Regions from separate parts of the Streptomyces sp. NPDC047130 genome, predicted to be linked through region 1. Evidence: riboswitches for the same ligand, from Rfam matches in the RefSeq annotation. Region 1 holds a riboswitch; each other region holds the start of a gene.
What was found. A riboswitch is a leader RNA that binds a small molecule or an ion and turns the genes downstream of it on or off. The one in region 1 is predicted to bind cobalamin.

Region 1 (7,376 bases):
GGCTGTGGGTGATCACGGTGCAGTCCAGCTCCCGCGGCAGCGCCCGGGCGACGGCCAGCGCCGTGGTGCCGCCGTCGAGGATCACCGCGCCGCCGGGCCGCACCAGCCCGGCCGCCACCGCGGCGACCTTCCGCTTGCCGTCCGGGGCCACGCTCTGCCGGGCGCCGTAGTCCACCACGGCCGGCGAGACGGGCAGCGCCCCGCCGTAGACCCGCTGGCACAGCCCCTCGCTCGCCAGGTCGCGCAGGTCACGCCGCACCGAGTCCTCGGAGATGCCCAGCTCGGCGGCGACCTCCTTGGCGACGATCTTGCCCCGCCGGGCCAGCAGATCCAGCAGGTGATCGCGTCGTTCGGCAGCCAGCATCCTTGTTCCCTCCTGCTCTTGCACGTTTCTGCATGTATCGTAGCGCCCATGACCGACAAGCCCCTGCTCATCCTCATCGCCGGCCCCTACCGCTCCGGCACCGGCGGAGACCCCGCCGCCATGGCCGCCAACCTCGAACGCCTCGAAGCGGCCGCCTGGCCCGTGTTCGCCGCCGGACACCTCCCGGTCATCGGGGAGTGGATCGCCCTGCCCGTGCTGCGCTCGGCCGGCGCCGGACCCACCGACCCCCTCGCCGACGAGGTGCTGTACCCGACCGCCGAGCGCCTGCTGGCCCGCTGCGACGCCGTGCTGCGGCTGCCCGGCGAGTCCGTCGGCGCCGACCAGGACGTCGCCTTCGCACGCCGCCGCGGCCTGCCCGTCTACCACGACGTCGCGGAGATCCCGGTCCTCGGCCGGCAGGTGGAGGCGTGACGCCCCGGCCCGGGGTGGACGTCCCGGACCACCGCGGCCGGACCGGTCTCGACCGGGCGGGACGCCACCTCGACCGCAACCCCGGCGTCCGGGTCCGCGACGTCGAGCTGACCTCGCGGGGCTGGCACGTCCTGCGCCGCACCACCTTCGACTACCGGCGCCGCGACGGCCGCTGGGAGACGCAGGTGCGCGAGACGTACGACCGCGGCAACGGCGCCGTCGTCCTGCCCTACGACACCGGCCGCGGCCGCGTCCTGCTCACCCGCCAGTTCCGCTATCCGGCCTACGTCAACGACCACCCCGACGGCATGCTCGTCGAGGCCGCGGCGGGACTGCTCGACGCGGACGACCCGGAGACCGCGATCCGCCGCGAGGCCGCCGAGGAACTCGGCGTCGTCCTCGGTCCGCTCACCCACGTCCTGGACGCCTACATGAGCCCCGGCTCGGTCACCGAGCGCCTGCACTTCTTCGCCGCCCCCTACACCCCCGGCGACCGCACCGGAGCCGGCGGCGGCGTGGAGGAGGAGGGCGAGGACATCGAGGTCCTCGAACTGCCCTTCGCCGAGGCCCTGGCCATGACCCTGGACGGGCGCATCACCGACGGCAAGACCGTGCTGCTCCTGCAGTGGGCGGCCCTCCACGGCCCCTTCGCCGCCCGCACCCCCCGTCCGGCGGACGCGGACACCACCGGGCCCGCGCGCCGCTGACGTCCACCGGCCGGCCGGGCCCGCGGCGTCACGCCCTCGGCCGGCCCTCTCGGCGTCGAGCGCCGGCCCGGCCCGTCGGCCACGGCCGCCCGGCCGGGTTGCGAAGGGCCGGGCGGCCGGGACCATGGAGGAGGAGCAGGGGGGAGTGCGCGTCCGTGCCACCGCGCCGTGGCCGCCGGACGCCCGAGCACCTGGAGTCCGCATGAGCGATCTGCCCGCACCCGTCACGCCCTTCCTGGAGCCGGCGGCGAAGGAGCTGGCCGAGGCGACCGACCCGCACCCCCGGATCTACGAGGTCCCGCCGGAGCAGGGCCGCGACATCCTCCTCGGCCTGCAGAGCGACGCGAGCGTGCCCCGGCCCGAGGTGGACGAGGAGTGGGTGGAGGTCGACGCCGGCGAGTGGGGCACGGTCCGCACCCGCATCATCAGGCCCAAGGGAGCCACCGGCCCACTGCCGGTCGTCTTCTACATCCACGGCGCCGGCTGGGTCTTCGGCGACGAGAAGACCCACGACCGGCTCTTCCGCGAGCTGGCCGTCGGCGCCGGCGCGGCCGGGGTGTTCCCCGTGTACGACCGGGCCCCGGAGGCGAAGTACCCGACCCAGGTCGAGCAGAACTACGCCGTCGGGCAGTGGCTGCTGGAGAACGGCTCCGACCACGGCCTGGACACCTCCCGTGTCGCGGTCACCGGTGAGTCCGTGGGCGGCTGCATGTCCACCGTCTTCGCGCTGATGAACAAGGAGCGCGGCGGCATCGACCTGAAGGCACAGGTGCTGCTGTACCCGGTGGCCGACGCGGACTTCGACACCCCGTCGTACCACCAGTTCGCCGAGGGCTACTACCTCACCCGGGACGGCATGATCTGGTTCTGGGACCAGTACTCCGAGCCCTCGCAGCGCACCGAGCCGTACGCCGCCCCCCTGCGGGCGAGCCTGGAGCAGCTCAAGGACCTGCCGCCCACCCTCGTCATCACCGACGAGGCGGACGTCCTGCGCGACGAGGGCGAGAAGTACGCCAACAAGCTCCGCGAGGCCGGCGTCGACGTCACCTCCGTGCGCGTCGCCGGCATGGTCCACGACTTCCTGCTCCTGGACAGCCTGCGCGACACCCGTGCCGCGAACGTCGCCCGCCACCTGGCCGTCGAGGCCCTGAGGAAGGCCCTCCACGAGAGCTGACCCCACCCCCGCCGGGGCCCGTCACTCCGTCTCCTTCTCGTGCGGGCTGCTCGCCGGCGCCTCGGCCGGCCGCTGTCTGCCTCCGTCATGACCGGAGACGACCACGACGAGGATGCCGACGACCACGGCCCCGGCGACCACCCTGCCCGCCGCCCGCAGCGCCCAGCCCGGCAGGGAGCCACCCGCACGCCGCCCCGGGGCGCCCAGTCGCTCCGCGCGCCGGGCGGGTCTCAGCAACCGCACCAGCAGCAGTACGGCGACAGGCAGTTGCAGCAGCCACAGCACCGTGCGGGGCCACTCGCCGTACCAGACGTTGGTGCCGTACAGCAGCGTGTGCCACACGCTCAGCACGTACACGACGATCACGAACCGGTGCAGCCGCCGCCAGGTGGTGGCGCCGATGCGGTTGCGGACGTAGAAGAGCAGGCCCAGCGGCACGGCCAGGTACAGGGCCGCCTGGCCGATGGGAAGGGCGATCTGCCCGGTCCCGGAGTCGTACCAGCCGGGCACGAAGGAGTCGGCGAAGCCGGTCCACAACCGCTTCAGCCACGCCAGCTCGGTCTCGTAGCGCACGAGTTCGGCCGCGAACATCAGCGCGTGCGCGAACATCAGAGCCATCGTCGTCAGGCTCGTGGTGCGGTGCCACCGCTCCAGGACCTGCCGGGGGACCGGTGACCGGTCGAGTCTCGGCCCCGACAGCAGCAGGCCGAGCACGACCGTGCCCCAGGCCCACAGCAGGCCCGACCACCCGAACGCCTGGCTCAGCAGGTACATCCAGTACGTGCCCGGGTCGTCCATGAACGGCATGACCGCGACCGTCGCCGAGTCGCCGGAGCCCATTCGCGCCCACAGGAACACGAAGACGGCGGCCGTGACCAGGACCGCCGCCGTCGCGTCGGGCACCGCGGCCCGCAGGTCGGCGCGCAGGGTGACCCGGCCGGCCGCGTGTCCGTCACGGGCGGGCGACGGGGTGGCACCGTCCTCCGGCGTCGTCCCGGGCGTCGTCTCCGGCGGCATCGTGCCCCTTCCGAAAGGCGTGCCACGGGCGGGGACTCGGCACGTGCGGCGGGAATGGCGGGAGTCACCAGTGTGGCCCGGACCCGCCGTCCACGCGGAGGCCGCATCCGGCCACATCGGCCGTGGGGGCACGGGCGTCCGGGCCGCGGATTCGCCCAGGGCGCCGCGGGCCGCTCGAGCGCGGCGTGGTAGCTTCCGAACGCCAGTCGCACTCGTGAACGCGGTCCTCCGCGTCCACGGGTCAGGGAATCCGGTGGGAGACCGGAACTGACGCGCAGCGGTAAGGGTGACGGGCGAGGCAGCAGCCACTGGACGACGGTCACGGCCGGGTCCGGGAAGGCGCCTCGCCGGGATGATCCCGAGTCCGAAGACCTGCTGGCGACCGAACGTCCACGCGACCCCGCGTATGGGTCCGACGCCGAGGAAGCCTCTGCCGTGCATCTGTCACGCCCCGTCCGCCGTTCCGCCCTGCTCCTGACCGGAGCGCTCCTGCTCACCGCCTGCGGTTCCGGGACCACGTCCGGCTCCGAGTCCGGCTCCGGCCCGTCCGCCGGGCCCGGCGGCTCCGGCAGCTCAGGCGGCTCCGGCGCCCAGGCCGTCACGTTCGAGAACTGCGGTCAGCGGGTGACCGTCGAGGCCCCGCCGCGGCGGGCCGTGTCCCTGAACCAGGGCACCACCGAGATCCTGCTCTCGCTCGGCCTCGCGGACCGCATGGCGGGAACCGCCACCTGGACCGACCCGGTGATGAAGGGTCTGGAGAAGGCCGACGCCGGGGTGCCCCGGCTCGCCGACAACCAGCCGTCGTTCGAGCGCGTGCTGGACGCCGAACCGGACTTCGTGGCCGCCTCCTTCGCGTCCACCCTGGGCAAGGGCGGCGTGGCCCCCCGCGAGAAGTTCACGGAGCTCGGCGTGCCGACGTACCTGTCGCCCGCCGACTGCGAGGGCAAGGACAACAGCGGCGGCGGCGACGGCTCCCGCACCGAACCCCTGACCATGGACACGGTCTACCGGGAGGTGCGGGACCTGGCCCGCGTCTTCGGCGTGGAGGAGCGCGGCGAGCGGCTGGTCGACCGGCTGCGGAGCCGCGTCGCCGACGCCTCCGCCGGGATCGACGCCGGGGACACCACCGTCCTGTACTGGTTCGCGAACCAGGAGTCGCCCTACATGGCGGGCTGCTGCGGAGCCCCCGGCGTCATCACCGACGCGCTCGGCGCGAAGAACGTCCTCGACGACAGCACCCAGGAATGGCCGCAGGTCAGCTGGGAGACCGTCGCCGACCGCGATCCCGACCTGCTCGTCCTCGGCGACCTCACCCGCAGGTCGCAGACCGCCGAGTCGGCCGCCAGGAAGATCGCCTTCCTGGAGTCCCATGCGGCGACCAGGAACCTCACGGCGGTACGGGAGAAGCGGTACGTGCTGCTCAGCGGGCAGGCGATGAACCCGACGATCCGCACCGTCGAGGGCGTCGAGAAGGTGGCCGCGGCGCTGCGCGAGCACGGGCTCGCCGGATGACCACGACCCTGCGCCCCTCCCCCGCCCGCCCGGCGCGGGGAGGCGGCCGCGCTCTGCCCGTCGTGGCGGGCGTGGGCGGCGGACTGGCGGTGCTCGCCCTGTCCGTCGCCGCGGCCGTCACCATCGGCCCGGCCTCCGTCGGGGTGGGCGACGTCTGGTCCGTGGTCGCCTCCCGCCTGGGCGGGGGCCCGTCGGAGCTGACCGCGATCCGCGAGGGCATCGTCTGGGACCTGCGGCTGCCGCGCACCCTGCTCGCCGCGGTGTGCGGCGCCGGACTCGCGGTGTGCGGCGCGGTGATGCAGTCGCTGCTGCGCAACCCGCTCGCCGACCCGTTCGTGCTGGGCGTCTCCTCCGGGGCGTCGACCGGCGCCGTCCTCGTGATCGTCGTCGGCGCGGGCGGCGGTGTCCTGTCCCTCTCCGGCGGCGCGTTCCTCGGCGCGGTCGGCTCGTTCGCGCTGGTGCTGCTGCTCAGCCACACGCTCGGCGGGACGACGGACCGGGTGGTGCTGTCCGGGGTGGCGGCGATGCAGCTGTTCTCCGCGCTGACCTCGTTCGTGGTGACGACGGCGGCCGACGCCGAGACCACCCGGGGCGTGCTGTTCTGGCTGCTCGGCTCGCTGAGCGGGGCCGGCTGGACCGAGGTGGGGCTGTGCTCGGCGGTCCTGGCGCTCGCCCTCGTGGTGTGCCTGGGCCACGCGCGCAGCCTGGACGCCTTCGCCTTCGGCCAGGACGCCGCGGCCACGCTCGGTGTCCCGGTCGCCCGGACCCGGCTGGTGCTCCTGTCCGTGACGGCGCTGCTGACCGCCGCGCTGGTCAGCTCGGCGGGCGCGATCGGCTTCGTCGGCCTGGTGCTCCCGCACGCCGCGCGGGCCCTCGTCGGCCCGGGGCACGCCCGGCTGCTGCCGGTGACCGCGCTCGCCGGGGCGGTGTTCCTGGTCTGGGCCGACACCCTGGCCCGTACCGTCCTCGACCCCCAGGAGGTGCCGGTGGGCGTGGTCACCTCGCTGATCGGCGTCCCGGCGTTCGTCCTGGTCCTGTACCGCACGAGGAGGACGCGGTGACGGCCCCGGTCCGGGGGCGGCCCGCCGGCACGCCGCCCGCCGCGGGGCCCACCCTCGCCGCCGACCGCGTGAGCCGCGACCTCGGCGGGCGGCTGGTCCTCGACGGCGTCAGCCTCGCCCCCCGGCCCGGCTCGGTGACGGGGCTGCTGGGGCCCAACGGCTCGGGGAAGTCCACGCTGCTGCGGCTGCTGGCCGGGGTCCTCGCCCCCACCGCGGGTGTCGTCGTCCTGGACGGGCGCCCGCTGGGCGAGTGGGGGCGCCGCGCGGTGGCCCGGCGGGTCGCCGTCGTCGAGCAGCACGCCGAGACCCTGGTCGAGCTGACCGTGCTGGACGTCGTCCGCCTCGGCCGCATCCCGCACCGGCGTGCCTGGACCCCCGCGACCGCGCCCGACGAGGCCGCCGTGCGCGCCGCCCTGGCGAGCACCGGCCTCACCGACCGCGCGGACCGGCCCTGGCACACCCTCTCCGGCGGCGAGCGCCAGCGGGTGCAGGTCGCCCGCGCCCTGGCCCAGGAACCACGCGAGCTGCTGCTGGACGAACCCACCAACCACCTCGACGTCCAGCACCAGCTCGACCTGCTGAACCTGGTCGCCGAACTCCCCGTCACCAGCGTCGTCGCCCTGCACGACCTGAACCTGGCGGCCATGTACTGCGACCAGCTCGTGGTCCTCCGCGAAGGCCGGGTGGTCGCCGCCGGCTCCCCCGCCGACACGCTCACCGAGACCCTGATCGCCGACGTCTACGGCGTCCGCGCCGAGGTCACCCGCCCCGGACCCACCGACCGCCCGCACATCCGCTTCCTGGGCACGGTGACCGGAACCTGAACGCCGGACGGCTCGCGCACCGCCGACCGGCCGACCGGTCCTCGGGACACCCGCGGGCCCCCCTTGTCAGCCGCCCGCCGGGACGGGAGGAGGCGAGGACCCGCGGAGGTGGTGGGTGAGGCGGGCGCCGAGATCGGCGGTGAGGGGGCCGGTGTGCTCGAACCCGAGCTGAGCGGCGAGGTCGGGCGTGTGGAGGCGGGCGGCCACCTCGAGGAGGCGGGCGTAGGCGTCCACGCACCTGCGGGTGCGGTGCCTGGCGGCAGCCGCCAGGACCAAGGCCACCAG
Region 2 (7,376 bases), on a different contig from region 1:
TCACCGTCCACGGCCGCCGCGGCGGATCCGCCATGACGTCGTCTGCCCTCAACGCACTCGCCAAGGAGGAGGAGTGACCGGACGTTTCCACGGTGTCGGCGTCGGCCCCGGAGACCCCGAACTGATCACGCTCAAGGCGGCCCGGCTGATCGGCTCCGCCGACGTCGTCGCCTACCACGCCGGCGTCCGCAAGGAGTCCAACGCCCGGCGGATCGCGGCCTCGCTCATACCCCCCACAGCCGTCGAGGAGAGGCTGGTCTACCCGGTCACCACCGGCGTCACCGACCACCCCGGCGGCTACGCGGGCGCCCTGGCCGACTTCTACGAGGAGTCCGCCGCCCGTCTCGCCGCCCACCTCGACGCCGGACGCGACGTGGTGCTCCTCTCCGAGGGCGACCCCCTCTTCTACGGGTCGTACATGTACATGCACGACCGTCTCTCGGAGCGGTACGAGACCGAGATCGTGCCCGGCGTCCCCGCGTTCGCCGCCGCGACCGCGGTCGCCGCGGCGCCCCTGGTCCGGCAGACCGACGTGCTCACCGTCCTCCCCGGCACCCTGCCCGAACCCGAACTCGCCCGCCGCCTCGCCGACACCGACGCCGCCGTGGTGATGAAACTGGGCCGCACCTTCCCCGCCGTCCGCCGCGCCCTGGAGGCGGCCGGACGGCTGGAGCACGCCGTGTACGTGGAGCGCGCCTCGATGGAGGGCGAACGGCGGATGCCCGTCGCCGAGGTCGACCCGGACACCGTGCCGTACTTCTCCCTGATCCTCGTCACCGGCGACAGCCGCAACGGCACCCGCTCACGGCGGCACGGCGACCAGGACACGGCCCCGGCCCGCGCCGAGGACCGGACCCCGGAAGGGGCGGAGGCCCACCCCGCCGTGCCCGCCGCCGAACTCCTGGTCGTCGGACTCGGTCCCGGCCCCGAGGCATGGCTCACCCCCGAGGCCACCGCGGCGCTGGCCGAGGTGGACCACGTCGTCGGCTACGGCCCCTACGTAGACCGCGTGCCGCAGCGCCCCGGACTGACCCGGCACGCCTCCGGCAACACCGTCGAGATCGACCGCGCCCGCCTGGCACTGGAACTGGCGAGGAACGGCGAGCGGGTCGCCGTGGTCTCCGGCGGCGACGCCGGCGTCTTCGGCATGGCCACCGCCGTCCTGGAGGCTGCCGAGGACCCCGCCTACCAGGAGGTCCCGGTGCGCGTGCTGCCCGGCGTCAGCGCCGTCCAGGCCGTCGCCGCCCGGGCCGGGGCGCCGATCGGCGGCGACTTCGCCGTCATGAGCCTCTCCGACCGGCTCAAGCCCTGGGAGGTCGTCGAACGCCGGCTGCGCGCCGTCGCCGAGGCCGACCTGGTCCTGGCCGTCTACAACCCGGCCTCCCGGTCGAGGACCGAGCAGATCGCCACCGCCCGCCGCGTCCTGCTCGAACACCGCAAGCCGGAGACCGTGGTCGTGGTGGGACGCGACGTCGGACGCGCCGGCGAGGAACTGACCGTCACCACGCTCGGCGAACTCGACCCGGCCACCATCGACATGCGGTGCCTGCTCGTCGTCGGCGCCTCCGGCACCCGCGTCTCGGCGACCGGCCGCGTCTGGACCCCGCGGTGGGTGAAGCCATGACCGTCCACTTCGTCGGCGCCGGCCCCGGAGCCGCCGACCTGCTCACCGTCCGCGCCGTGCGCCTGCTCGCCGAGGCCGGCACCGTCCTCTACCCGGGCACCTACCTCGACCCGAAGGTGCTCGACCACTGCGCCCCGGGCGCCCGGCTGGTGGACACCCAGCGGCTCGACCTCGACCGCATCACCGAGCACCTGGTCACCGCCCACCGGGCGGGGGAGCAGGTCGTGCGGCTGACCTCCGGCGACCCCTCGCTCTACTCGGCGCTCGCCGAGCAGACCCGCCGCCTCGACGCGCACGGAGTGCCCTGGGACGTCACCCCCGGCGTGCCCGCCTACGCCGCCGCGGCCGCCGTGGTGGGGCGGGAGCTGACCGTGCCGCTGCTGGCCCAGTCGGTGGTCCTCACCCGCACCCGGGCCCGGTCCACGCCGATGCCCGGTGCCGAGTCGCTCGCCGCGTTCGCCGCCACCCGCGCCACCCTGGTGCTCCACCTCGCCATCACCCGGATCCGCGACCTGATGGCGGAGATCGAGCCCGAGTACGGCCCCGACTGCCCGGTCGTCGTCGTCCACCGGGCGAGCCAGCCGCAGGAGTCGGTGCTCCGCGGCACCGTGGCCGACATCGCCGACGCCGTCGAGGAGGCCGGACTGCGGCAGGCCGCGGTCATCCTGGTGGGCCGGGCACTCGACCCGGCCCCCGGCGGGGAGTCGTTCCTCTACGACCCCGCCCGTCCCCGCCTCAGCCCACCGTCAGGCTCCACTGGGTGACCGTGCGCGACGGCGTCCACCCGGTGAACGAGCCGATCTGCGCCGTCGTCTCCACCGCCAGGCGGGTCAACTCCCCGCCATGGCGGCGGTAGGCGTCCGCCAGCATCACCTCGGTCTCCAGCGTCACCCCGTGCACCACCAGCCGGCCGCCCGGCGGGAGCGCCCCGAGACAGGCCTCCAGGACGCCCGGCCGGGTCGCCCCGCCGCCCACGAACACCGCGTCCGGGGCCGGCAGCCCGTCCAGCGCGCCGGGCGCCCGCCCGGTCACCACCCGCAGCCCCGGCACGCCCAGCCGGCCCGCGTTCCGCGCCACCCGTTCCGCCCGCCCTGCGTCCGCCTCCACCGCCGTGGTGCGGCAGGTCGGGTGCGCCCGCATCCACTCGATCCCCACCGAGCCCGCGCCCGCGCCCACGTCCCACAGGTGCTGCCCCGGCGCGGGCGCCAGCCGGGCCAGCGCCGAGGCCCGCAGATCGCGCTTGGTGAGCTGACCGTCGTTCTCGAACGCGTCGTCCGGCAGCCCCGCCACCAGACCGTAGGCCGGCGGCCCCGCCAACTCCAGTGCCAGCACGTGCAGTTCAGGCACGTCCTGGGGAGGCGACGCCAGCCAGGCGTCCGCCGTGGCCGCCAGCCGGGACTCCGTCGACGCGCCCAGATCACCGAGCACCGTCATCACGGTCGCCCCGTACCCCGCGCCCGCCAGCAGCGCCGCCACCGCGTCCGGCGTCCGCGCGTCCGAGGACAGCACCAGCACCCGGTGGCCGGGCGCCAACTCCCGCAGCAGCAGCCGCGGATCACGGCCCACCAGGGTCACCACCGCGCACCGCTCCGACGGCCAGCCCATCCGGGCCCGCGCCAACGCCACCGAGGAGACCGCGGGTTCGACCCGCACCGCCCCGGCCCCCAGCAGGTCCAGGAGCGTCGTGCCGATCCCCGACACCAGCGGATCGCCGGAGGCCAGTGCCACCACCCGCGCCCCGCCCGCGGACTCCAGCAGGGCCGGCAGCCCCTCCCGCAGCGGCGAGGGCCACGCCTCCCGGCGCTGCCCCGCCACCTCCGGCAGCATCGCCAGGTGCCGCCGCCCGCCCAGCACCACGTCCGCCCCCAGCACAACGCGCCGCAACCGCTCGGGCAGCGAGGCCCATCCGTCGGCGGCCACGCCGACGACGGTGACGCGGGGGGCCGCGATTTCGGGAAGGAGGGGAGGGGGCGTGCCGATCGTCATACCCCTGACGCTATCGTGGTCGATCACAGGCACGAGGTGCCCCTACGGCCCAGCCATCGGAAACGGTGAGGACGGTCCACGGGGAGAATCTGGGAAGCCCGGTGAGAATCCGGCACAGGCCCGCTGCGGTGAACCGAGCCTCGCTCACGAGGACTCGGCAAGTCCGAAGACCGGCCTCGCGCCCGCCCCTTACGGATGGCGAAACGAGCGGGAGCCTCACATGCCATTGGTGCGTACGCACTACCCCTTTTCCGCGATCGTCGGCTGCGACGCCGCCGAACTCGACGACCTCGGCCTCTCCCTGGTGCTGACCGGCATCTCACCGGCCATCGGCGGCGTCCTGGTCCGCGGCGAGAAGGGCACCGCCAAGTCCACCGCGGCCCGCGCGCTGGCCGCCCTGCTGCCGCCCGTCGACGTCCACCCCCAGGACCGGTTCTCCACCGACCCCGCCGACCCGGACGACGACTCCCCGGACGGCCCCTTCGAGCCCGGCACGCCCCTGGAGAGCCGCCCGGTCCGCCTGGTGGAACTCCCCGTCGGCGCCACCGAGGACCGCGTCCTCGGCTCCCTCCACCTCGAACAGGCCCTCTCGCACGGCAAGGTGGCCTACGAACCCGGCCTGCTGGCCCGCGCCCACCGCGGCATCCTCTACGCCGACGAGGTCAACCTCCTGCCCGACCACCTGGTCGACCTGCTCCTCGACGCCGCCGCCACCGGCCGTGTCACCGTCGAACGCGACGGGTTCTCCATGGAGCACGCCGCCCGGTTCCTGCTCATCGGCACCATGAACCCCGAGGAGGGCGAACTCCGCCCCCAGCTCCTCGACCGGTTCGGCCTCACCGTCGAGGTCGCCGCACCCCGCGACCCGGCAGCCCGCGCCGAGGTGGTGCGCCGCCGGATGGCCTACGACGCCGATCCCGCAGCCTTCGCCGCCCGCCACCGGCCGGCGGAGCAGGCCCTGGCCGCCCGTGTCGCCGCCGCCCGCGCACGGCTGTCCCGGGTCACGCTGTCGGACACCGCCCTCGGCAAGATCGCCGAGATATGCGCCGCGTTCGACGTCGACGGGCTCCGCGCCGACATCGTCACCGCCCGCACCGCCGTCGCCCACGCCGCCTGGGCCGGGCGGACCACCGTCACCCGCGCCGACATCCGCCGCGCCGCCCGGCTCGCCCTGCCCCACCGCCGGCGCCGCAACCCCTTCGACGCGCCCGGCCTCGACGAGGACCTGCTCGACCGGATCCTCGGCGACGACGAACTCCCGCCGGACCCGCCCACCCCACCAGGGTCCGGAGGGCCGGACGGGCAGGACGGCCCGGACGACGCCCCCGGCCGGGACGGCCCGCAGGACGACGCCCCCGGTGACGACCCGGAAGCGGAGGAGCCCGGCGGACCCCACCAGGAGGACGCCGCCCGCCCGCCGGGCCGGGACGAGCCGCACACCTCCGCCGGCGCCACGCCCGGCACCGACGGCACGGCCGACCCCTCCGGCGACGCCGCCCCCCTCGACACGCCCGCCGCCCACGACGGGGGGAAGCCCGGCGACACCGGGCCCCAGGCCCACGGCCGGACCAGCACCGTCCAGGCCACCGCCCCCTACCGCCCCCGCCTCCTCACCGTCCGCGGCACCGGCGAGGGCACCGACGGCCGCCGGAGCCGCGCCATCGGCACCCGCGGCCGCCGCGTCGGCACCGCCCGGCCCGGCCGCGACGCCCGCGGGCCCCTCCACCTCGTCGAGACCGTGCGCGCCGCCTCCGCCCGCACCGCGACCGACCGGGCCGGCGGCCGCCTGCGCCTGCGCCCCGAGGACCTGCGCACCGCCGTCAGGGAGGGACGCGAGGCCAACCTGGTCCTGTTCTGCGTCGACGCCTCCGGCTCCATGGCCGCGCGCAGGCGCATGGTCCAGGTCAAGACCGCCGTGCTGTCCCTGCTCCTGGACGCCTACCGCCGCCGCGACAAGGTCGGCCTGATCACCTTCCGCGGCACCGCCGCCGAACTCGCCCTCCCGCCCACCCACTCCGTCGACATCGCCGCCGCCCGCCTCGACGACCTCCCGGCGGGCGGCCGGACCCCGCTCGCCGAGGGCCTGCTCGAGGCCGCCCGCGTCGTCGCCCGCGAACGCCGCCGCGACCCACGGCTGCGGCCCCTGCTGGTCGTGGTCACCGACGGCCGCGCCACCGGGGGCAAGGACGCCGTCGCCCGCTCCCTGCACGCCGCCGACCAGGTCGCCTCCCTCGGCGTCAGCACCGTCGTCGTCGACAGCGAGTCCGGGCCCTTGCGCCTCGGCCTCGCCGCGCACCTGGCCGCCCGCCTGCACGCCGACCACCTGCCCGTCCGCGAGGTCAGCGCCGCCGCGCTGAGCACCGCCGTCCGAGAGAGGGCCGCCTGATGCCCCAGGGACAGCCCGCCGTCGTCCCTGACGACGGCCTCACCACCCGCCAGCGCCGCAACAAGCCCCTCCTCGTCGTCCACACCGGCGACGGCAAGGGCAAGTCGACCGCCGCCTTCGGCCTCGCCCTGCGCGGCTGGAACCAGGGCTGGCGCATCGGCGTCTTCCAGTTCGTCAAGTCCGCCAAGTGGCGCATCGGCGAGCAGACCGTCCTCGAACGCCTCGGCCGGCTCCACGAGGAGACCGGCGAGGGCGGCCCCGTCGACTGGCACAAGATGGGCTCCGGCTGGTCCTGGACCCGCAAGCAGGGCGACGGCGAGGACCACGCCGCGGCCGCCGTCGAAGGCTGGGCCGAGATCAAGCGCCGCCTCGCCGACCAGACCTACGACCTGCTGGTCCTCGACGAGTTCACCTACCCCATCGCCTGGGGCTGGATCGACGTCGAGGACGTCGTCACCGCCCTCCGCGAGCGCCCGGGCCGCCAGCACGTGGTGATCACCGGCCGCCGCGCCGCCCCCGAACTGCTCGAAGCGGCCGACCTCGTCACCGAGATGACCAAGATCAAGCACCCCATGGACGCGGGCCAGAAGGGCCAGCGGGGCATCGAATGGTGACCTCCGACCCCACCGGGCCCCGGGACACGCCGGACGGGCGCCTGCCGCGGATCATGATCGCCGCCCCCATGACCGGACAGGGCAAGACCACCGTCGCCACCGGCCTGATGGCCGCCCTCCGCGACGCCGGGCACACCGTCAGCGGCCACAAGACCGGGCCCGACTACATCGACCCCGGCTACCACGCCCTCGCCACCGGCCGCCCGGGCCGCAATCTCGACCCCCACCTCGTCGGCGAGGAACGGGTGGCGCCGCTCCTCCTCCACGGGGCTCGGGGCGCCGACCTCGCGGTCGTCGAAGGCGTGATGGGCCTGCACGACGGACGCATCGGCGGCGACGGCTTCGCCTCGACCGCCCATGTCGCCGCCCTCACCCGGACCCCCGTCGTCCTGGTCGTCGACATCTCCCGCATGTCCCGCTCGGCCGCCGCGATCGTCGAGGGCATGGCCGCCTACGACCCGTCCGTCGAGGTCGTCGGCGTCATCCTCAACAAGGCCGGCTCGCAGCGCAACGTCGCCGAGATACGCCGGGCGCTGCGCCTGCCCGTGCTCGGCGTCGTCCACCGCGACGAGGACATCGCCGCCCCCTCCCGGCACCTCGGCCTGGTCCCCGCCTCGGAACGCGCCGACTCCGCCGAGGCCGTGCGACGCCTCGGCGAGCGCATCGGCCGCCAGGTCGACCTGGACGCGATCCTCGCCCTCGCCCGGAGCGCGCCGCCGCTCGGTGCCCGCGCCTGGGACCCGGCCGACGAGGTCACCGCCCCGGC
Region 3 (7,376 bases), on a different contig from region 1:
TCCGCCGTGCGCGGCACCGGCACCGGCCACGGCGCCGCACGCGCCCCGCGCGCGTCCCGCAGCGCCGCGCCGACCGCCACCCCCCACGGCAGCCGCAGTCCCGCCTCGCGCAGCACCTCCGCCCGCGCCAGCAGTTCCCCGGCCGCCCCCGCCCGTGGCCCGGACGGCGTCAGCAGGGCCACGTCGTCCGCCCAGCGCAGCGCCAGGTCCACGTCGTGGGTGGCCATCAGCACCGTGGTCCCCGCGTCCCGCAGCCGCTCCAGCGTGCCCAGCAGCCGTTCCTGCCCCTCGGGGTCGAGCCCCGCCGTCGGCTCGTCGAGGACCAGGACCCGCGGCCGCATGGCGACCGCCCCGGCGATCGCCGCCCGCTTGCGCTGCCCGTAGGAGAGGAGATGGGTGGGCCGGTCGGCCAGCGCCGTGATGTCGAGCGCCGCCAGCGCCTCCTCGACCCGCCCCCGGACCTCCTCCTCCGGCAGCCCCAGGTTCAGCGGCCCGAACGACACGTCCTGCGCGACCGAGGCCGCGAACAACTGGTCGTCCGGGTCCTGCACCACCAGCTGCACGGTGGTCCGCAGCCGCGTCAGTCCCGCCCGGTCGTACGACACGGGCCGGCCCTCCAGCTCCACCCGCCCGGACAGCGGCCGCAGCCCGCCGCCCAGCAGCCGCATCAGGGTGGTCTTGCCGCTGCCGTTGCGTCCGAGCAGGGCCAGCGCCCGCCCCTCGCGGACCTCCAGGTCGAGGCCGTCGAGGACCGGCGGCCCGTCCTCGTACCGGAAGGACACACCCCGCAGGGCGACCGGCGGCGGCGGCGAGGGCGGCGGCGACGAGGGGGGTGGTGGTGGCGACGGTGGACGGCTCATCCGAGGGGTCCTTCCAGTACGGCGCTGAGGACGGCGATCCCCGCCAGCAGCGCGAGACTCGCGAGGGTGAACGCCGCGGAGACCCGGGTGGACGGCACCAGCACCCGCAGGGTCCCGTCGTAGCCCCGCCCCGCGAGCCCGTCCTGCAGGCGCCCCGCCCGGTCGAAGGCCCGGACGAACGCGATGGCCCCGAGCCCGCCCAGCGACCGCCAGGTCGCCGCCCGGGTGGTGTGCCCGAGCCGCGCGGCCTGCGCCTGCCGTACCCGCCGCACCGACTCCAGCAGCAGGAACGTCATCCGGTAGGTGACCAGCGCGACGTCCACCACCGCCGGCGGGACCCCGGCCCGCACCAGGCGGGGGAGCAGGTCCGACATCGGCGTGGTGAAGGCGAAGAGCAGGACCCCCAGCGAGGCCGCCGAGCTCCGCAGGAGCAGTTCCCCGGCGCGCACCGGCCCGTCGGGGGCGAGCCCCACCAGCGGGCCGTGCGGACCGCCGACCCGCACCAGCAGCGTCGCCGCGCCCGTGAGGCAGAACCCCAGCGGCACCCGGTACGCCCGCCACAGGCGCCCGGCCGGCACCCGCGCCGGCCCCAGCAGCAGCACCAGCGCTGCCGCCAGGACCAGCGCCGCGCCCGGCCAGGGCGGCAGCGAGACGGCCAGCACGGTCAGCCCGAACCCGAGCACCGCCTTGTCCACGGGATGACGGCGGCGCCAGCGACTGCCGTGCGCCGCCGTGTCGATCGACAGCACCGGCGTCAGACCCGTCCGGAGCCCGGCGCGTCCCCGCGCCCCTCGTCCACGGCCCCGTCCGCGCCCTCGGCCCCCGACCCGGTCACCGAACCGGCAGCCGAACCGGCCCCCGACCCGGCCCCCGACCCGGTCACCGAACCGGCAGCCGACCCGGCCCCCGAACCGGTCACCGACCCGGTGGCGGACCCGGCCCCCGACCCGGCAGCCGAACCGGCGGCGGACCAGGCCCCCGACCCTGCAGCCGATCCGGTCACCGAACGGGCAGTCGATCCGGCGGCGGACCCGGCGGCCGACCCGGCGGCGGGCCCGGTCACCGACCCGGCGGCGGACCGGGCGGCGGACCCGGCGGCCGTCCCCAGGGCCGCCACCGCCCTGGCCTCGCCCTGGCGCCGTCCCCGCCACAGCCCCAGGCAGTAGGCGACCACTCCCGCGCCCACCGCCGCCTGCAGGGCGAACAGACCCGACTCGATCTCGCCCGACGGCGGCTCGTAGACCGGGGAGAACCACGGCCGGTAGTCCGGGTCGATCTCCTGGATCGCCACCTCCGCCTCGGCGTCCGCACCGGCGAACGGCTCCTCCTTGTGGTCCCCCAGCCCGAACGCCACCGGCAGCACGGCCAGCAGGACGACGCCCAGCACCAGCAGCAGGTTGATCCGCGCGTTCCGGCTCATCGGGCCACCGCCTCGGCGTCGGCCTTGCCGCGGGTGCCCGGACGCAGCCCCAGCCGCGCCAGTTGCCCGCCGTTGGACTGCGCCAGCAGCCGGACGACCAGCACCGTGAGCAGCCCTTCGCCGACCGCGAGCGGGATCTGCGTCACCGCGAAGATCGAGCCGAACTTGCCCAGCGCGCCCGCGAATCCGCTCGCCGGGTCCGGGAACGCCAGCGCCAACTGCACGCTGGTCACGCAGTAGGTGCTCAGGTCGGCGACGAACGCGGCGCAGAACACCGCGACTTCGAGCCCCGCCCCGCACCGCCGGGCGAGCAGGTACGCCCCGTACCCGGCCCAGGGGCCGACCACGGCCATGGAGAAGACGTTGGCCCCGAGCGTGGTCAGCCCGCCGTGCGCGAGCAACAGGGCCTGGAACAGCAGGGTGACGGTGCCCAGCACCGCCACCACCGGGGGCCGGAACAGCACCGCCCCCAGCCCGCTCCCGGTGGGGTGCGAGCAACTACCGGTCACGGACGGCAACTTGAGCGCCGACAGAGCGAACATGAAGGCACCCGAGGCTCCCAGCAGGAGCGTGCTCTCGGGATGCTCCCTCACCTCACGGGTGAGTCGGCGTACTCCGTGGACGACGAACGGCGCGGACGCGGCGCCCCAGGCGACCGCGTGCACGGGAGGAAGGAACCCCTCGGCTATGTGCATGGCTCAGCAGACCCTCTCCAGCACCTCGTGGATGGACGACGCGCCTTGGCCGGTCTCCTGGCTGACGGGTACCACACGCCCGTGCTCCGCCTTCCCGGGTCCGTGAGGACCCAGTGGCTGCCCGCGAGGGCCGGAGCCGGACTTCCCGATCACAGTGGCGAGGGCCGCACCGGCATCACACCGGATTTCCCGTTCACCAAGGCGTTGTGACAGTAATGGGGCAGCCGCCCACTGACAAGCGAGCCTCCCGCCGCTCCGCCGGGTCAGGGACGGTCCAGCGCCCAGGTCTGCAGGACGTACGGCCGCCCCTTCTCCTCCCCGGTGATCAGCGGGACGTCCAGCCGCCGGAACCCCGCCCTGGTGGCGACGGCGACGCTGGCCGCGTTCTCCGCCTCCAGCTCGAGGATCACCTGCCGCGCTCCCAGCTCCTCGAAGGCGTACGAGGCCATCACCCGCACCGCGCGGGCCGCGAGCCCCCGGCCCCGGTGCGCGGGCCCCACCGCGTACCCGATCTCCGTCCCCTCCGGCGACCGCCGCAGCATCACCTCGCCGAGCGGTGCCCCGCCGTCCACCGTGACGGCGAGCAGCACGGCCGTCCCCTCCGCCCGCAACTGCCGCGTGCGCACCAGCCGTTGCCGGCCCGCCTCCTCGTCGAAGGGGGAGACGATGGGCGTCCAGTAGGCGATGTCGGGGTGGTCGAACAGGGCCGGCATGGCGGCCACGTCGTCCTCCGTCCAGTCACGGAGGACGAGACCCTCCCCGCGCAGCTCCATCCGCTCCGGGAACGCGGGCTGCTCGGGCCGTTCGGGCTGCTCGGGCGGTGCATCGGTCATGGCAGGGCCTCCAGGCGACGGGCGACGGGCGACGGGCGACGGGTACGAACGCGCATCCTGTCTCCCACCACCCGCCCCTGTCAGCCGCTTTTCCGCCCCGCTGCCACGGCCGCCGCCCCGGCGGCACCGGCCCACCGCCCGCCCGCACGGGCGCCGCACTCCTTCGCACCCTCCGACGCCAGGCACATCCGCCGCCCCCGCACCCCCGGGAGTCCGCCGTCCGCCCCGCCCTGTCCCCCGGCGGGGGGCCCTGCCGGCTCCGCAGGGGCCCCGAGCGGCCCTGCGGCCCTCAGGGCTCGAACCGGTAGCCCATGCCCGGCTCGGTGATCAGGTGGCGGGGGTGCGAGGGGTCCGCCTCCAGCTTGCGGCGCAGTTGGGCCATGTAGACGCGCAGGTAGTTGGTCTTGTTGCTCTGGTAGGCGCCCCACACCTCGTGCAGCAACTGCTTCTGCCCGACGAGCCGGCCGGGGTGGCTGAGCAGGATCTCCAGCAGGTGCCACTCGGTGGGCGTCAGGCGCACCTCCTGCCCCTCGCGGGTCGCCCTCTTCGCCACCAGGTCGACGGTGAACGAGGCGGTCTCCACCACGCTGGTCTCCGTGGCCGACGACACCGCCCGGGTGCGCCGCACCGCCGCCCGCAGCCTCGCCAGCAGCTCGTTCATGCTGAACGGCTTGGTCACGTAGTCGTCCGCCCCGGCGTCCAGCGCGGCGACCTTCTCGTCGGAGCCCTGGCGCGCCGACAGCACCAGGATCGGCACCCTGGTCCAGCCGCGCAGACCCCCGGTGACCTCGACGCCGTCCATGTCGGGCAGCCCCAGGTCCAGCAGGACCACGTCCGGCCGCCGCGCGGCGGCCAGCCGCAGGGCGGTGAACCCGTCGGGCGCCGCGTCCACCCGGTACCCCCGCGCCCGCAGGTTCAGCACGAGCGCACGGGCGAGCTGCGGGTCGTCCTCCACCACCAGCACCCGTGTCGCCGCGGGGCCCCTGTCCCCGCAGCCGCGGTCGGCCGCCACCGGTGCGTCGACGGTCGGGGAAGGCATGGCGGCTCCTGCACGAGGGTCGGAAGAACCTGACCTCCCCAGGAAACGCGCAGTTCAGCGGGTCATCGTACTTTTTGACGCCTTCCATACGACCCCACCGCCGAACTTTGACGCCTCCCTGACGCCGCCACAGATGCCCGGACTCAGCAGGCGGTGTCGGCGGTGTGCGCGGTGAACGCCGCCCAGGCGGCGGGGGCCACGAGCAGGGGCTGGATCCGGGTGTCCTTGGAGTCGCGCACGTGCACAGCCTGCTGGGTCAGGGCCACCTCGACGCAGTTGCCACCGCCGCCGCCGCTGTAGCTGCTCTTGAACCAGACGAGTTCGGTGGTGCTCATAGCGCTCCTCGCATTTGCTCCAGCAGGCTCGCGGTGGCCGTGCGGCTGAGAGCCTGCGAGCGCATCTTTCCATAGCGGCGGAGCATCGCACTGACGAGTCTCGGGTCGGTGACGAGAGCGCTGGTGTCGTGCGCTTCGACGTACCCCACCCACTTGTTGTCCTGGGTTTCCGCCAGGTACTGCGGTCCCTCGAACCCTGAGTGGTCCTCCTGGCACAGCGGCATGACCAGGATCTCCACGTTGCGGCGCTGTCCCTGTTCCAGCAGGTTGTCGACAAGCACGCGAGTGACCTCACCACCTCCCAGTCGGCGTTGCAACAGGGCCTCTTCGATCACGAACGAGAACTCGGTGTTGGGGCGCTCAGCCAGCAGGCGCTGACGTTCCAGGCGAGCCGCAACCTGACGCTCGAACTGTTCCTCGCAGAGGTGCGGCAACCTGCGCTCGAAGATGGCCCGGATGTACGGTTCCGGCTGTAGCAAACCCGGGATGGCGCAGGCCTCGTACGCATACAGAGACACCGCCTCCTCCTCGATGCCCGCCCACTGGCGGAACCAGGACGCCAGCCCCGCCCTCCGCGTGAGGCTCCGCGCCGCGGCGCCCAGCACCTTGGCCGCGGCGGCCCCGAGCGACGGTTCCGCCCGTGCGGGCAGGTCGCTCGGCGGGAACCTCTTCCCCTGCTCGATCTTGGCGACGTAGGCCGTGGAGTACTGCACCCGGTGGGCGAACTCCTCCTGGGTGAGCCGAGCCTGCTCCCGCAGGGCCTTCAGAACCGCCCCGAAGGTCTTGAGGCTGTCGGACAGGTCGTGCTCCCCGTTCGAGCCACCACCCGCCCCGGTCCCGGCACCGCCTCCGCCGCCGTTGTCCGTAGCCATGCAGCCGCCCGCCTCCCTGTACCGTCGCACACCGAACCCCGCCCAGAGTCACGTAACGTGACCCACCCGGTCCACCGGGTGAACCAGTACAGGCGAATCTGTATCGGCGTCGGTCCTGTTGACGAGGCGCGGACGGCGGGACCGTGGGCCGCATGCCGATGCCACAGACCCAAGCCGACGTCACCGTGCGTACGTTCGATCAACGGTTCTCCGCGACCCGCCGTGGCGCGCGCCTCGCCCGCCGTCTCGCCGCGCACCAACTGGACGTGTGGGGCGTGCCCCGCGGCACGCCGGCGTCGGACGCCATCGTGCTGATCGTCGCGGAGCTGAGCGCCAACGCCGTTCTGCACGGACGCGTACCGGGGCGTGATTTCGCGCTGCGGCTCGTCCACGGCCCGGCGGCCGGGCTGGTGCGCGTCGAGGTGTCCGACACGCATCCCGCCCAGCCGGTGGCCCTGGTCCCGGCCGCCGACGCGGACGGGGGCCGGGGCCTGCTCCTGGTCGCCGCCCTGGCCTCGCGCTGGGGCGTGGCGGAGCGCACCGGGCCGGGGAAGACCGTGTGGGCGGAGGTCGACCTGGCGGGAACGGGACCCTCCCCGGTCCCCTCGTGACCGCGCGGCCATCCGTCACCCCTCGCCCGGCCGCCCCCTCTGGCAAGCGGGATGCCCTGTCACCCCAGAAGGGGGGCGGAAGCGCCGGGCGAGGCTCCGGGTACGACCACCAGGTCGGTGCACCGGAGGTCGGCGCCCCCTCGGCCCGTGACGTCACGGCTGAGCCGCATCGCCTGGAGGATCAGTCGATGAGCGCGGTCGCTTCGACCTCGACGAGTACATCCGGTTCGAAGAGGTGCTCGACACCGATGAGGGAGGCGGGCGGCATCGGAAGCCGGAGCCCGATCTCGTCGGCGACCGCCTCCACCCCGCGCATGAAGTCGCTGATCTTCTCAGGGCTCCACCGGGTCACGTAGAACGTCAGGCGCAGCACGTCCGCGAAGGACGCGCCCGCGCCCGCCAGCCCGAGGGAGGTGTTGCGCAGCGCCTGGGTCACCTGCCCGGCCAGATCACCCGGCGCGACCGGAGTCCCGTCGGCCTGGCGCGCGATCTGCCCGCTGACGTGGACGTGCCTCGTCCCGGTGCCCACGGCGACGTGGTGATACGGGGCCGGTTGCAACATCCCTGCGGGCGTGAAGTGCTGAACAGTCATGCTCTTCCCTTCTCCTACTAAGTATCCTCAAGCTACTTAGTAGGAGAAGGACACTTCAACGAGACCAGGTTTCACCATGGATACCGAGGGCGAACTCCGCATCGACGCCCCGCACCGCG

Region 2: another riboswitch for cobalamin. It lies ahead of ABZ836_RS20710 (VWA domain-containing protein); the one in region 1 lies ahead of ABZ836_RS24790 (ABC transporter substrate-binding protein).
Region 3: another riboswitch for cobalamin. It lies ahead of ABZ836_RS16085 (energy-coupling factor ABC transporter permease); the one in region 1 lies ahead of ABZ836_RS24790 (ABC transporter substrate-binding protein).

The regions. Positions count from the first base shown of each region.
Region 1 is NZ_JBEYUK010000025.1:67,446-74,821, reverse strand. It holds gene ABZ836_RS24815 (DeoR/GlpR family DNA-binding transcription regulator) at 1-364, opposite strand, end outside; gene ABZ836_RS24810 (DUF4406 domain-containing protein) at 413-796, shown strand; gene ABZ836_RS24805 (NUDIX domain-containing protein) at 793-1,503, shown strand; gene ABZ836_RS24800 (alpha/beta hydrolase) at 1,706-2,677, shown strand; gene ABZ836_RS24795 (ferric reductase-like transmembrane domain-containing protein) at 2,699-3,694, opposite strand; cobalamin riboswitch at 3,899-4,089, shown strand; gene ABZ836_RS24790 (ABC transporter substrate-binding protein) at 4,130-5,206, shown strand; gene ABZ836_RS24785 (iron chelate uptake ABC transporter family permease subunit) at 5,203-6,267, shown strand; gene ABZ836_RS24780 (ABC transporter ATP-binding protein) at 6,264-7,091, shown strand; gene ABZ836_RS24775 (hypothetical protein) at 7,158-7,376, opposite strand, start outside.
Region 2 is NZ_JBEYUK010000017.1:57,354-64,729, forward strand. It holds gene ABZ836_RS20690 (precorrin-8X methylmutase) at 1-77, shown strand, start outside; gene ABZ836_RS20695 (precorrin-2 C(20)-methyltransferase) at 74-1,624, shown strand; gene ABZ836_RS20700 (SAM-dependent methyltransferase) at 1,621-2,388, shown strand; gene cbiE (precorrin-6y C5,15-methyltransferase (decarboxylating) subunit CbiE) at 2,360-3,610, opposite strand; cobalamin riboswitch at 3,666-3,804, shown strand; gene ABZ836_RS20710 (VWA domain-containing protein) at 3,831-5,996, shown strand; gene cobO (cob(I)yrinic acid a,c-diamide adenosyltransferase) at 5,996-6,610, shown strand; partial or broken gene ABZ836_RS20720 (cobyrinate a,c-diamide synthase) at 6,664-7,376, shown strand, end outside.
Region 3 is NZ_JBEYUK010000011.1:122,408-129,783, reverse strand. It holds gene ABZ836_RS16100 (ATP-binding cassette domain-containing protein) at 1-860, opposite strand, end outside; gene cbiQ (cobalt ECF transporter T component CbiQ) at 857-1,609, opposite strand; gene ABZ836_RS16090 (energy-coupling factor ABC transporter substrate-binding protein) at 1,615-2,280, opposite strand; gene ABZ836_RS16085 (energy-coupling factor ABC transporter permease) at 2,277-2,975, opposite strand; cobalamin riboswitch at 3,005-3,191, opposite strand; gene ABZ836_RS16080 (GNAT family N-acetyltransferase) at 3,239-3,808, opposite strand; gene ABZ836_RS16075 (response regulator transcription factor) at 4,098-4,847, opposite strand; gene ABZ836_RS16070 (DUF397 domain-containing protein) at 4,991-5,182, opposite strand; gene ABZ836_RS16065 (helix-turn-helix transcriptional regulator) at 5,179-6,054, opposite strand; gene ABZ836_RS16060 (ATP-binding protein) at 6,207-6,665, shown strand; gene ABZ836_RS16055 (RidA family protein) at 6,847-7,257, opposite strand; gene ABZ836_RS16050 (helix-turn-helix domain-containing protein) at 7,334-7,376, shown strand, end outside.